Regions from separate parts of the Nesterenkonia sp. AN1 genome, predicted to be linked through region 2. Evidence: riboswitches for the same ligand, from Rfam matches in the RefSeq annotation. Region 2 holds a riboswitch; each other region holds the start of a gene.
What was found. Region 2 has a riboswitch for S-adenosylmethionine ahead of BG28_RS15790 (acyl-CoA dehydrogenase family protein). Riboswitches for the same ligand answer to the same signal wherever they lie in the genome.
Positions count from the first base shown of each region.

Region 1: linked by a shared signal. The riboswitch ahead of BG28_RS12680 (nitrite/sulfite reductase) and the one ahead of BG28_RS15790 (acyl-CoA dehydrogenase family protein) in region 2 are both predicted to bind S-adenosylmethionine.
Region 3: linked by a shared signal. The riboswitch ahead of BG28_RS03655 (O-acetylhomoserine aminocarboxypropyltransferase/cysteine synthase family protein) and the one ahead of BG28_RS15790 (acyl-CoA dehydrogenase family protein) in region 2 are both predicted to bind S-adenosylmethionine.

Region 1 covers NZ_JEMO01000024.1:37,740-41,854, forward strand. Annotated here, with positions in the region: gene BG28_RS12675 (phosphoadenylyl-sulfate reductase) at 1-17, opposite strand, end outside; gene BG28_RS12680 (nitrite/sulfite reductase) at 14-1,786, opposite strand; SAM riboswitch class I at 1,791-1,887, opposite strand; gene BG28_RS12685 (sulfurtransferase) at 1,962-2,798, opposite strand; gene BG28_RS12690 (sirohydrochlorin chelatase) at 2,795-3,637, opposite strand; gene BG28_RS12695 (arginine repressor) at 3,742-4,115, opposite strand, start outside.
Region 2 covers NZ_JEMO01000006.1:183,615-187,729, forward strand. Annotated here, with positions in the region: gene BG28_RS15785 (hypothetical protein) at 1-262, opposite strand, end outside; gene BG28_RS15790 (acyl-CoA dehydrogenase family protein) at 232-900, opposite strand; SAM riboswitch class I at 906-992, opposite strand; SAM riboswitch class I at 1,169-1,255, shown strand; gene BG28_RS04740 (flavin reductase family protein) at 1,264-1,794, shown strand; gene acs (acetate--CoA ligase) at 1,810-3,894, shown strand; gene BG28_RS04750 (O-acetylhomoserine aminocarboxypropyltransferase/cysteine synthase family protein) at 3,891-4,115, shown strand, end outside.
Region 3 covers NZ_JEMO01000005.1:76,064-80,178, forward strand. Annotated here, with positions in the region: gene BG28_RS03645 (acetamidase/formamidase family protein) at 1-88, opposite strand, end outside; gene BG28_RS03650 (homoserine O-acetyltransferase) at 215-1,366, opposite strand; gene BG28_RS03655 (O-acetylhomoserine aminocarboxypropyltransferase/cysteine synthase family protein) at 1,382-2,818, opposite strand; SAM riboswitch class IV at 2,950-3,083, opposite strand; gene BG28_RS15600 (hypothetical protein) at 3,535-3,891, shown strand; gene BG28_RS03670 (linear amide C-N hydrolase) at 3,839-4,115, opposite strand, start outside.

The DNA of each region.
Region 1 (4,115 bases), on a different contig from region 2:
GGGGTCGGGTCCGTCATGAGACCGCCCCCTTCGCGGGTTCCTGCAGCTGCGGCTCTGGTTCCTCCAGCTGCAGCTGACCCTCCTCCACCCGGTGGGCCCAGGCTGCGAAGGACTCGCTGGAGCTGTCCCGGGTGCGCAGGTAGCGACGGATCAGCGCCTCGGTGTAGTCGACCAGCCCCTCCACGGTGACCTTCAGGCCGCGGACCGTCCGACCGAGCCCTGGATCCTCCCGATCGGAGGAGGCCAGCCCTCCGCCCAGGTGGACCTGGAAGCCGGGCGTCTTCTCGCCGTCGGGGTCGGGCAGCAGCTGTCCCTTAAGCCCGATGTCGGCGGTCTGAATGCGGGCGCAGGAGTTCGGGCAGCCGTTGATGTGCAGGGTGAGCCGCTCGGGAAGCTGATCGGCCACGTCCGCGAGCCGGATCTCCAGTGCGGAGATCGTCTTCTGGGCGGTGGTCTTGGTCTCCACGATCGCCAGCTTGCAGAACTCGATGCCAGTGCAGGCCATCGTGGATCGGCGGAAGACGGTGGGATCGGGGTCGAGACCCAGGTCGCTCAGCCCGGCCTTGACCGTGGCCAGGTTCTGCTCGGGCACGTCGAGCACCACGAGCTTCTGGTGCGGGGTGGTGCGCAGCCGGTGAGACCCGTTGGCCTCCAGCAGCTCGGCCAGCTTCACCAGCAGCTCCCCGTTGACCCGGCCGACGACGGGAGCGGCGCCGATGTAGTAGCGCCCGTCCTTCTGCCGGTGGACGCCTACGTGGTCCCCTGGGCGGCTCGGCGCGGGAGCAGGCAGCCCGTCCCGGAGCCGGTGGCCCAGGTATTCGTCCTCGACGACCTGCCGGAACTTCTCCGGGCCCCAGTCATTGAGCAGGAACTTCAGTCTGGCCTTCTGCCGCAGCCGTCGGTAGCCGTAGTCGCGGAAGACCTGGGTCACCGCGTGCCACACATCCGGCGCCTCGTCCTCGGTGGTGAAGACCCCGAGGCGTTCGGCGAGCCGGGGGTTGGTGGAGAGTCCCCCGCCGACCCAGACGTCGTAGCCCGGGCCGTGTTCGGGGTGGACGACGCCGACCAGGCCGAAGTCGTTGATCTCGTGGACCACGTCCTGGCTGGGGTGTCCGGTGATCGCGGTCTTGTACTTGCGTGGGAGGTTCGAGAGCGTGGAGTCCCCGATGTAGCGGCGGGCGATCTCGGCGATCACCGGAGAGGGGTCGATGATCTCTTCTGCGCAGATCCCAGCCACGGGAGAGCCCAGAATCACCCGCGGAACGTCTCCGCAGGCCTCCGTGGTGCCCAGGTCCACGGACTCGAGGCGGCGCCAGATCTCCGGGACGTCCTCGACCTGCACCCAGTGCAGCTGGATGTTCTGCCGGTCGGTCAGGTCCGCAGTGTTGCGGGCGAAGTCCACGGCGATCTGACCGACCACGCGCAGCTGCTCGGTGGTCAGTGCGCCGCCGTCGATCCGGACCCGGAGCATGAAGTACTTGTCGTCGACCTCCTCCGGGGGCAGCGAGTTGTGCGCACCGGCGGGGACTCCGGGGCGTCGCTGGGTGTAGAGGCCCCACCAGCGGAAGCGGCCGCGCAGGTCATCGGAGTGGATCGAGTCGAAGCCCTCCTTGGAGTAGACCTGTTCGATCCGCTCGCGGACGTTCAGGCCGTCGTCGGCCTGCTTGAGCTCCTCGTTGTGGTTCAGCGGGTCCTTGCCGTCGATCTTCCACTGGCCGTTAGGCCGTGGGGATGAACGGTCGGGCCGCCTGCTGGCGGCGGTCGTGGTAGCTGTATCGGTCGACAAAATGCCTCCATCGTTCCCGGCGTGAGCACCCGGCATGTGCATGCGGTTCCGGGTTGCTGCGGCGTCGTCGAGCCAGGTCTCTCAGCCGCTCTGGATGGTTGGTCGCCCTCGTGCGGTGCGATACTCCACACTAAAATACAAACCTGAACTTATCAAATATATGTGTCATTAAAGTTCATGGACGAAGAGTGGGGTGAACTGTGCGGTCTCCCCCGTGGACCCACTGGCCGAATCCTCCGGGGAAGAGCACCGGGTCGAAGCCCGCAGCGCTGAGCGCGAGCACCGCGTACGCGGAGTGGACTCCGGAGGCGCAGTAGCAGTAGACGGGGACCCCGGGCTTCACCCCGAGCTCCAGGTAGCACTGCTGCAGCTGGGCAGCCGGGAGCAGCCGTCCATGGTCGTCGACGTTCCCGGCGACCGGCGCGTTCAGCGCCCCCGGGATGCGCCCGTCACCGGCGTAGCGCTGGGCGGATCGGGCGTCGATCAGCTGCGCCTCGGATCCGAGGGCCGCGATCTCACCCAGGTCCGCGGTCTTCATCGCCCCGAACCTGATCTCCGCCTCCGTGGCCTCAGGCAGCTCGAAGCCCTCAGCGAGGGCATGCCCGGCCTGGACCCAGGCGCGCAGCGAGCCGTCGAGCACCCGCACATCGGCAAGGCCCGCATGGCGCAGCAGCCACCAGGCGCGCGCCGAGGAGAAGTTCTTCAGGTCGTCATAGACCACCACGGTGTCCTCCGGACCAATGCCCCAGCGGCGCACCGACTCCTGGAACGCGGCAGGGTCGGGCAGCGGATGCGCGCCATCCCCTGCGGGCCGGTCCGGGGTGCTGAGCTCGTATTCCAGGTCGACGAACACCGCACCCGGGATGTGCCCAGCCAGGTATTCGGGAAGGCCCTCCGGGCGGTCTTGCCGCCATCGGACATCGAGCAGCGTCAGCGGCGCACCGGTGCGCTGGAGGGCGCGGAGCTCCTCCACGGTGATGCTGACCTCGGGCAAGGTGGGCACGCCGGTCATGACGCCTCCTGCGGCTGGGGTGCGGAGGCCGGCACGGGCACGGCTTTGGAATACCGCTCCAGCACGAGGTCGACGAGCTGCGCCGGAGCCGTGGGGCGACCGGAAGCCAGCAGCGGCTCGGCGGTCAGGTCGGCGCCGGCCGATTCGAGCAGCGTCTGGAAGTAGCCCGGGGCCAGCAGATAGCTCGCCACCACCACGCGCCGCCCAGGGTGCTCGGCGCGGGCACGCGCCACCGCCGCGGTGACGCTGGGCTGCGCGAAGGAGAGATAGGACTCGTGGACCTCGACTCCGAGATGGCTCCCGAGCATCGCGGCGGCGGTCTCGCAGTCGCGGACCGCCGAGCCGTCGGAGGAGCCTGCCGCGCCGAGGATGATGATGTCCCGGTCGGGATCGGCGCCGATCTCCCCCAGCCGATGAGCCAGCAGCTCGGTCAGTCGACCATCGGGGCCGAGCGCGCGGCACAGCGTGGCCGGTCGGGTGAGGTTCTGCATCGCCTCGCGCAGATCCACGTTGACGTGGAACCCGGTGGAGAGCAGCAGCGGCACGATGGTCGCACCCATGCCCGCAGGAAGGCTGCCCAGGGTGGCGTCAACGTCGGGCTGCTGCACGTCGACGTGGCCGAGTCGCACGGTGGGCGGGCTCGCCGGTGGAATCCCTGGCGAAGTCTTGGGCGGGGTCTCGGAAGAAACGTCCGGTGGAGTCTCGGATGGACTCGCAGGTGACCCTGGGGCGTGGAGCCGGTGGGCGACGTCGTCGATGAGCTGACGCACCACGGCCTGGCCGCGCTTCGATGAGGTGCCGTGGGAAATGCCTACGAGCGCTGTTGTCTGTGTTCGCATAGGTGCACAGTAGTGGCCGACACCAGAGGGTGCACCATTATGAACATTGATATGAACGTTTATTTCCTGGTGCGCCGGTCAGCGCGGTGTGAGCAGCGCCGCGGCTAGCCCCGGCCCTCGGCGAATCCGGTGAAGCGGTGCGCCACCGCGGCTCCCCCGTCGGGCTCGGTGGTGACCACCATGATCGTGTCGTCTCCGGCGATGCAGCCCAGTACCTCTGGGATCCCGGCGTGGTCCACCGCGCTGGCCAGGAACTGGGCGGCTCCGGGCGGAGTGCGCAGGATGACCAGGTTCGCGCTGGGCTCGGCAGAGACCAAGAGGTCCTTGCACAGCGCGATCAGCCGCGCCGTCGTCGTCGCGTCGGTCTGGTCGGCCTGCAGCTCACGGTCATGTCCGTCGGAGGGCACCGCATAGATCAGCGCACCCTGGGCGCCGCGCACCCGGGCGGCGCCGATCTCCACCAGGTCCCGCGAGAGCG
Region 2 (4,115 bases):
CCGCGGTGGCGAGGACCTGCGCACGCGCCAGCGCCGCCACCGCATCCACCTCACCGACGGCCTGCAGCAGCTGCGGGTCGGTGCGCGGGGTGCGAGTGTTGGCGTGGGAGAAGGTCCGCGAGCGCTCATGCAGCAGCGCGGCCGCGTCACGGGCCGCGGCCTCGGCGACACCGGCAAGCACGATCAGCAGAAAGTGCTGGTACAGCGCGGTCTGATACGGGAAGCGGTCACTCAGCCCGCGCAGCTCGGCCTCCTCCACCACGCGTCGGTCAGCCGGGCGGTGCCTGATCCGGTGGTGCGCTGACCGAAGCCGTCCCAGTCGTCGTCGATCTCCACGCCTGGCTGGTCCCGGCGCACGAGTACCGCAAGCTCATTGCCGGCGGCATCCCGGGCGGTGACGTCGAGCCAGTCCGCGAAGATCGCACCCGTGGTGTAGTACTTCACCCCGTTGACCACGTGCCCGTGGGCGGTCTCGCTGACCACGGTGCCGGACTGGTGGAAGCCACCCTTCCCCGGCTCGGTCCAGGCGTTGCCGACCAGCTCTCCCGCCACCAGCCGCGCGAGCCAGCGCTGCACGACGGGCCCGGCCTCGGGCGCAGAACCTGGTGCGGCACCTGAGCGCCACAGCAGATCCTCCTGGACCGCGAAGTGGCCGCGCAGCACCTGCGGGATGTTGCTGTCCTGGGCTGCGAGCTCCACAAGGACCTCGGTGGTCTGAACCCAGTCCAGTCCGTGGCCCCCGGCCGACTCGGGCACCCGAAGCCGTCCGATGCCGCAGGAGACGAGCTCCCTGACCTCACTGCGGGCGAGTTCCCGGCTGCGCTCTCGGTCGAGCGCGGAGAGCCCCACGCGCTCGATGGCGTCGCGAAGAATCTGGGGCACAGGCAGTTGAATGTTCATTCTTTCCTCCATCGATTCTGGCGGTAGCACCCGGCATTCCCGGGTTGCTGCGACGTCTGCGGGCCAGATCCCTCGGTCGCTCTGGATGGTGATGACGCTAAATATAGAGTGCGCAAGGACTGATTCGTCAAGTTCACATGACGCCGCACGTCTGAACTCTGCCGCTGCTGCACACTGCCGGGCTGCGTCTGGCGGCGGAATGTCATGTGGCGTCTCACAGTGCGAGCGATTCTTGCTGGTCGGCGGGACCACGCGTAGCGTGGACCTGTAACCATCCCGAGCGGCTGAGAGATCTGGCTCAGAGACGCCGCAGCAACCCGGATACGCCGGGTGCTAACGCCAGGACCGATGGAGTTGATTCGCATGTCTGTCCCTGCACGCACCCTCGAGAACCCCACCGCAGCATCTCGCGTGGACTCCTTTGCGCTGCGCCATGCCCTGGCGCAGTTCCCGCAGGGGATCGTCGCGGTCGGCGCGGAGATCGACGGGACCCCCGAGGCGATCATCGCGTCCACCTTCACAGTGGGCGTCTCGCTGGAACCGCCCCTGGTCACCCTGGCGGTGCAGCACAATTCCTCCACCTGGCCGAAGCTCGAGCGCAGCGGCGGGGAACTGGGAATCTCGGTGCTCGGCCGCGATCAGAACGGGCTGTGCCGGCAGATCGCCTCGAAGGACCGCGCCAACCGCTTCACCGGGGTGGACTACCAGCTCCAGGGCTCGGCGCTGCTGCTCGAGGGCGTGCCGATGTGGCTGCGCACCCGGATCTATGACCAGGTCCGCGCCGGGGACCACGACATCATCGTGCTCGAGATCCTGGACCTGGGCTTCACCGAGGGTGCCGCCGGGCTGGTCTTCCACCAGCACGAGTTCAAGACCCTGGCCCCGTTGAGCTGACCCGAAGGACCCTTCTTGACCACCCACCCTCGCTCCACCGTGCCCGCAGACGCGAGCGTCCCGGAAGATCCGGCGCATCCCGCCGCCGTGCACACCTGGGCGGATCCGCAGGATGAGGACCAACGTCTGGCCTTCTGGTCCGACGCGGCGAACCTGCTGGACTGGTCCACCCCCTGGGAGACCACCCATTCCTGGACCCCGCCGAGCTCGGTGACCCGACGCGGCCCGAAGATCGGCTGGTACGAGGGCGGAACGCTCAACGCCGCGGTGAACTGCGTGGACCGCCATGTCGCCGCCGGACGCGGGGAGAAGATCGCGCTGCACTTCGAGGGCGAGCCGGGAGACCGCGCGGACGTCAGCTACGCCGAGCTGGGCCGGCGGGTCAACCAGGCGGCGAATGCGCTGAGCGCCATGGGGGTCACCCGTGGGGATCGCGTGGTGATCTATCTGCCGGTGCTGGTCGAGACCATCGTGGTCACCCTGGCCTGCGCCCGGATCGGCGCGGTGCACTCGCTGGTCTTCGGCGGCTTCTCCGCGGAGGCGCTGAAGTTCCGGGTCGAGGACACCGGTGCGAAGCTGCTGGTCACCACCGATGGTCAATACCGCCGCGGCAAGGCGGTGCCGGTGAAGGCCAATGCCGATGCCGCCGTCGCCGGGGCCACGGCCGAGCACGGCGGCAACCTCGAGCACGTCCTGGTGATCCGGCGCACCGGTTCGGTCGTGGAATGGACCCCGGGACGGGACCTCTGGTGGCATGACGTGGTGGAGACCGCCTCTGCCGAGCACATCCCGGAGTTCTTCGACGCCGAGAACGAGCTGTTCATCATGTACACCTCCGGGACCACCGGAAGGCCCAAGGGTCTGGTGCATACCACCGGCGGCTACCTCACCGGTGCGCTCTACAGCTACCTGCGGCTCTTCGCCCACCCCGATCCGGCCCGGCGCGAGAAGGACGTCCACTGGTGCACCGCCGACCTGGCCTGGGTCACCGCGCACACCTATGAGATCTACGGGCCGCTGGCCGCTGGTGCGACCCAGGTGATCTTCGAGGGCACCCCCAACACCCCGCACGAGGGCCGCCACTTCGAGATCATCGAACGCCATCACGTCACCACGTACTACACCGCCCCCACCCTGGTGCGCTCCCTGATGGGCTGGTTCCCGGAGGGGGTCCCGGCGCAGTACGACCTCTCCTCGGTCCGACTCGCAGGCACCGTGGGCGAGGCCGTCAACCCCGAGGCCTGGCACTGGATCCGCCGTGAGATCGGTCGAGACACCACCGACGACGCCGGCCGACCGGCGCTTCCGATGGTGGACACCTGGTGGCAGTCCGAATCCGGGTCCACGGTGCTCTCCCCGCGCCCGGAGGACGCTGGGCTCAAGCCGGGGGCCGCGACCCGCGAGCTGCCGGGCTGGGGCGCCGCCGTCGTGGACGAGGCCGGACACCCGGTGGCCGCCGGCACCCAGGGCAACATCGTGCTGACCCACACCGGGCCTTCGATGGCCCGGACCGTCTGGGGAGATCCTGAGCGGTACTTCACCTCCTATTGGGAGAAGTACGCCGATCGGGGCTGGTTCCTCGCCGGAGACGGTGCACGGAAGGATCAGGATGGGGACATCTGGATCCTGGGCCGCATCGATGACGTCATCAACATCTCCGGCCACCGGCTCTCGACCATCGAGATCGAATCCGCACTGATCGCGCACCCCGATGTGGTCGAGGCCGGGGTCTGCCCGGTGTTCGATGAGATGACCGGGCACGCCGCCGTCGCCTTCACCGTCCTGAGCACCGCCGCCCGCCAGCGGCTTCAGGCCGCCGGGGGTGAGGGAAGCCAGGCCGAGCGGGAGCTGCTCTCGGCGCTGCGCAGCCATGTGGGCGAGGTGATCGGCCCGGTGGCGAAACCCCGCACGGTGATCCCGGTGCCGGAGGTGCCCAAGACCCGCTCCGGGAAGATCATGCGCCGACTGCTGACCCAGCTCCATGACGGGCAGAGGCTGGGAGACACCACAAGCCTGCAGAATGAACCCTGTGTACCGAGGATCCAAGAGATCTGCCAACGGCGCGGGACCGCGCCGAGGAGAGAAGAGGTAGCTACATGAGCGATCGCCAGTTCGGCTTCCGCACCCGCGCCCTGCACGCCGGGGCCGTCCCCGATGCCGTCTACGGATCGCGTGCCGTGCCCATCCATCAGTCCACCTCCTTCGTGTTCAAGGACACCGACGACGCCGCGAACCTCTTCGCGCTGCAGAAGTACGGCAACATCTACTCTCGGATCGGCAACCCCACGGTCTCGGCGCTGGAGGAACGCGTCGCCTCGCTG
Region 3 (4,115 bases), on a different contig from region 2:
GCAGGTGCTCGCCGGGCTGCAGGACGGGCTCGGGGCTGGACTCCACGCTGATGCGGGTGCTGGACTGCTGGTCGGTTGGCAGGCTCATGGATCACTCTCCTCGTCCCGATCCAGTCTGCCCGATCAGGTGTTACAGCAGAATGACGCCCCGGAAACCGATGTTTCAGAGCCGTTGGTGTTTCAGAGCTGTTGGTGTATCAGAACCGCTGGTGCATCAGAGCTGCTGGTGCGCCAGGGACGCGGCGAGCGAGGTGTGGGTGCCCAGCCGCAGGGTCTCGCGCATGGCGTCACCCAGCTGCTCGGCGCTGGTGAGGAACCCATCGTGCCCGATCGGGGAGTCGATCATGTGCACCTGATGCTCCCCCGGAACTGCGTCGGCGATCTCCTGGGACTGCTCTGGGAAGTACAGCCGATCCGTGGTGACCGCGGCCAGGAACGGCACTGCGGTGACTCCGGCAAGCGCCTCGTCCACTCCCCCGCGTCCGCGGCCGACGTCGTGGCTCATCAGTGCCTCGGCGAGGACGATGTAGGCGTTGGGGTCGAAACGCTTCAGAAGCTTCTCGGCCTGGTGGTCCAGGTAGGACTCCACCTGATAGCGGCCGCGCCGGCGCTGGGGCGCGCCGAAGGGATCCTCCGACCCCTGGGCGGAGCGGCCGAAGCGCACCGCCAGCTCATATTCTGCGCGGTAGGTGATGTGCGCGATCCGCCGGGCCAGTCCGAGCCCGGCCTGCGGAGCCGGACCGGCGTAGTAGTCGCCGCCGGCGAAGTGCGGGTCATTCTCCACGGCCAGGACCTGGGCCTGGCCGAAGGCGATCTGCTCTGCGGTGGAGGCCGCCCCGCAGGCGAAGACGGCCACGCCTTCGACCATCTCGGGGTAGGTCACGGCCCATTCCAGCGCCCGGGCACCTCCCATGGATCCGCCGATCACCGTGTGGAACCTTTCGATGCCCAGGGCCTGAGCCAGCCGGGCTTCGAGGTGCACGGAGTCGCGAATGGTCACGAAGGGGAATCGGGAGCCATAAGGCTTCCCCTCGGGATCCAGGGAGGCGGGTCCGGTGGAGCCGTAGCAGCCGCCGACCATGGCCGGGGCGATGACGAACCAGCGCTCGGTGTCGATCGGGCGGCCGGGCCCGAGCAGCCCCTCCCACCATCCGATGGAAGGGTCCGCCGCGGTCGCGGCGACGTGGGAGTCACCGGTGAGGGCGTGTGCGACCAGGATGGCATTGCTGCCGTCCTCGTTCAGCGTGCCCCAGGTCTCGTAGGCAAGGGTGACGTCAGGCAGCCGCCCGCCGGCCTCAAAGGTGTACGCGCCGACCTCAGCGGTCTTCAGCGCTCCGGCAGGTCGGTTCCCAAAGTCGTTCAGCACCTGATCACCCTAGCCTCAGACCGCCGCTGCGGTTTCTTGCTTCGTCACATTGTTCGCGCCGGCCTCGGAGGCGGTGTCTGTAGCATGCTCCGATGCCGCAGATGCTGCGGCCTGGGCGGCCTTCTCGAAGCCCTGGGCCAGGTCGGCGATGATGTCGTCGATGTGTTCCAGGCCCACGGAGAGCCGGACCAGTCCGGGCTTGACCCCGGCGGCGCGCTGCTCGGCGGCGCTGAGCTGGCTGTGCGTGGTCGAGGCGGGGTGGATCACCAGGGAACGGACGTCCCCGACGTTGGCCACCAGCGAGTGCAGCTCAAGCGCGTCCACGAAGGCCTGGCCGGCACGCGCCTGGGCGGCGTCGTCCTCGGCTGTTCCCCCGGCGAGCTCGAAGGCCAGCACCGCCCCGGACCCGCGCGGCAGGTACTTCTTGGCGCGTTCGAAGCAGGGGCTGGAGGGCAGCCCGGAGTAGTAGACCCGCCGGACGTCGTCGTGGGCCTCCAGGTATTCGGCCACCTTCTGGGCGTTCTCCACGTGGCGCTCGATCCGCAGCGAGAGGGTCTCGAGCCCGAGGTTGATCTCGAAGGCGTTGTGCGGGGACAGCGCCGGTCCGAAGTCGCGCAGCAGCTGGACCCGGGCCTTGAGGATGAAGGAGAGATTGACTCCGAAGATCCCCTCGGATCCGAGATCGCGGCCGAAGACCAGCCCGTGATAGCTCTCATCCGGTGTGGAGAAGCCGGGGAAGTGCTCGGGGTGGGCGAAGTAGTCGAAGCGTCCGGAGTCCACGATCACCCCGGCGATGGCGGTGCCGTGCCCACCGAGGAACTTGGTGGCCGAGTGCACCACGACGTCGGCGCCGAAGTCGAAGGGCCGGATCAGGTAGGGCGTGGTCAGGGTGGAGTCGATGATCAGCGGCGCGCCGAACTCGTGCGCCACCGAGGCGACGCCTTCGATGTCGAGCACGTCGCCGCGCGGGTTCGCCACGGCTTCGCCGAAGAAGGCCACCGTGTTCTCCCGGGTGGCGGCGCGCCAGGACTCGAGGTCATCGGGGTCCTCCACGAAGGAGACCTCGATGCCGAACTTCGGCAGGGTGTGCTTGAAGAGGTTCTGTGTGCCGCCGTAGAGCGTGGGCGATGCGACGATGTGGCTGCCGGCGTGGGCGATGTTCAGCAGTGCCAGCGAGGTGGCGGCCTGTCCGGAGCCGACGGCGAGCGCCCCGACTCCGCCTTCGAGGGCGGCGATCTTGTCCTCCACCGCCTGGACGGTGGGATTCCCGATGCGGGAGTAGATCGGGGCGATCTCCTCGAGGCCGAAGCGGCGCGCGGCCGCGGCGGTGTCCGGGAAGACGAAGGAGGTGGTCTGTTGGATCGGCAGTGCCCGTGCTCCGGTGACCGGGTCGGGGGCGACGCCGGCGTGGATCTGCTGGGTCTCGAACTGCCAGGTGTTCTCGTGGCTCAAGGGATTCTCCATTCAATGCGGCCCAGGATCTGGACCGGATCTGAACGTCGCTGCCGGTGAGCGTGTTGCCGGCGCCGAATCCTGTACGGCCCTGTCCTGAGGACTGGGGTGAAGGGCCCGCACTGGTGTGTGGCCCGCGCTTGCCACGGTCAGTCCTTGGATCTTCTCCGGGACTGCCGCAACCAGGTCGTCACCCGGGGCACCCCACCGCGAACTGGAGGGTTGCCGGCCAGCAAACCGGGGTTTTGCGCTGGCACTCTTGACCTAGGGATAAGTCTGCATCGCGGAATGCTCCGGTGCAAGTGCGGTGGGTCCGGCGGGTTCGCAGTTCGTCATGTTCGGCGCCCGACGGGCGAGGATCCGTGGCGCTGCTGCCGGGTCGAGGCGCTCCATCTCTGGACTCTCCCCCATGCGCTCTTCCCGACCGAGATCCTTGCGGAATCCCCCACCGGATCCGGGATCTCCTTCCACGGGGAGGACTACGCCGATGGGGACGAGGTCTTCGTCGGGGCAAGCACTGCGCAGTCGATCAGCTACCCGGTCCCGGAGGAGTGCGACGCAGACCTCGCGCCCGATGCGTGTGATGCCGAGGCCCCACAGTGGACGGTCACCCCGTCTGCCCCAGCTCCGTGAAGCCGACGGTCACTGGCTTCCCGGCCCGAGAGAATGTAGCGTTTCTTTCGAAATAGAGAACCAAAATATTGGATATCCATCTCATGCCTTCTGCGACATCTCCCGCAGTGATTGCGCTTAATCCAGTGATCGACTCCTCCTGGATCGACATTGCGTGGTGGGGCATACCGATCGCCTACGCCACGGCTCTCCTCTGGGCCGCGGTGGAGCTGGTCCGGAACCAGAGCCTTGACCTCGCGCCCAAGATCGCCTTCGCGTTCCTGATGGTCCTGGCACCGTTCATCGGCTCGGTTCTGACCATTCTGCTGGTCCGGACCCACGCGCGGCCCTCGGCTCGAGGTCAGACCGAGGGAACCGCACCGACGGAGGATCCCACGCTGGCACGGGTCACTCAGGACCGAGGAACGCGAACGGCTCGGCCGGTTCGAACAGATCGCTGACCTCTCCCACGTGACCCTCGGGCGGCCCCTCGCTGAGCACCAGACGGCGGACCCCGGAGCCTTCGCCGAGCGCGAGCCGGTCCAGCGAGACCCAGATGACGCTGGGCCGCAGCGCGGAGTCGAAGTAGTACCGGCGGTCCTTGTGGTCCGCCACGGTGCGCCACTGGGTCGAGGAGATGTTCGGCTGCCCCGGGGTGGAGATCCCATAGGGGACCGAGGCGTTG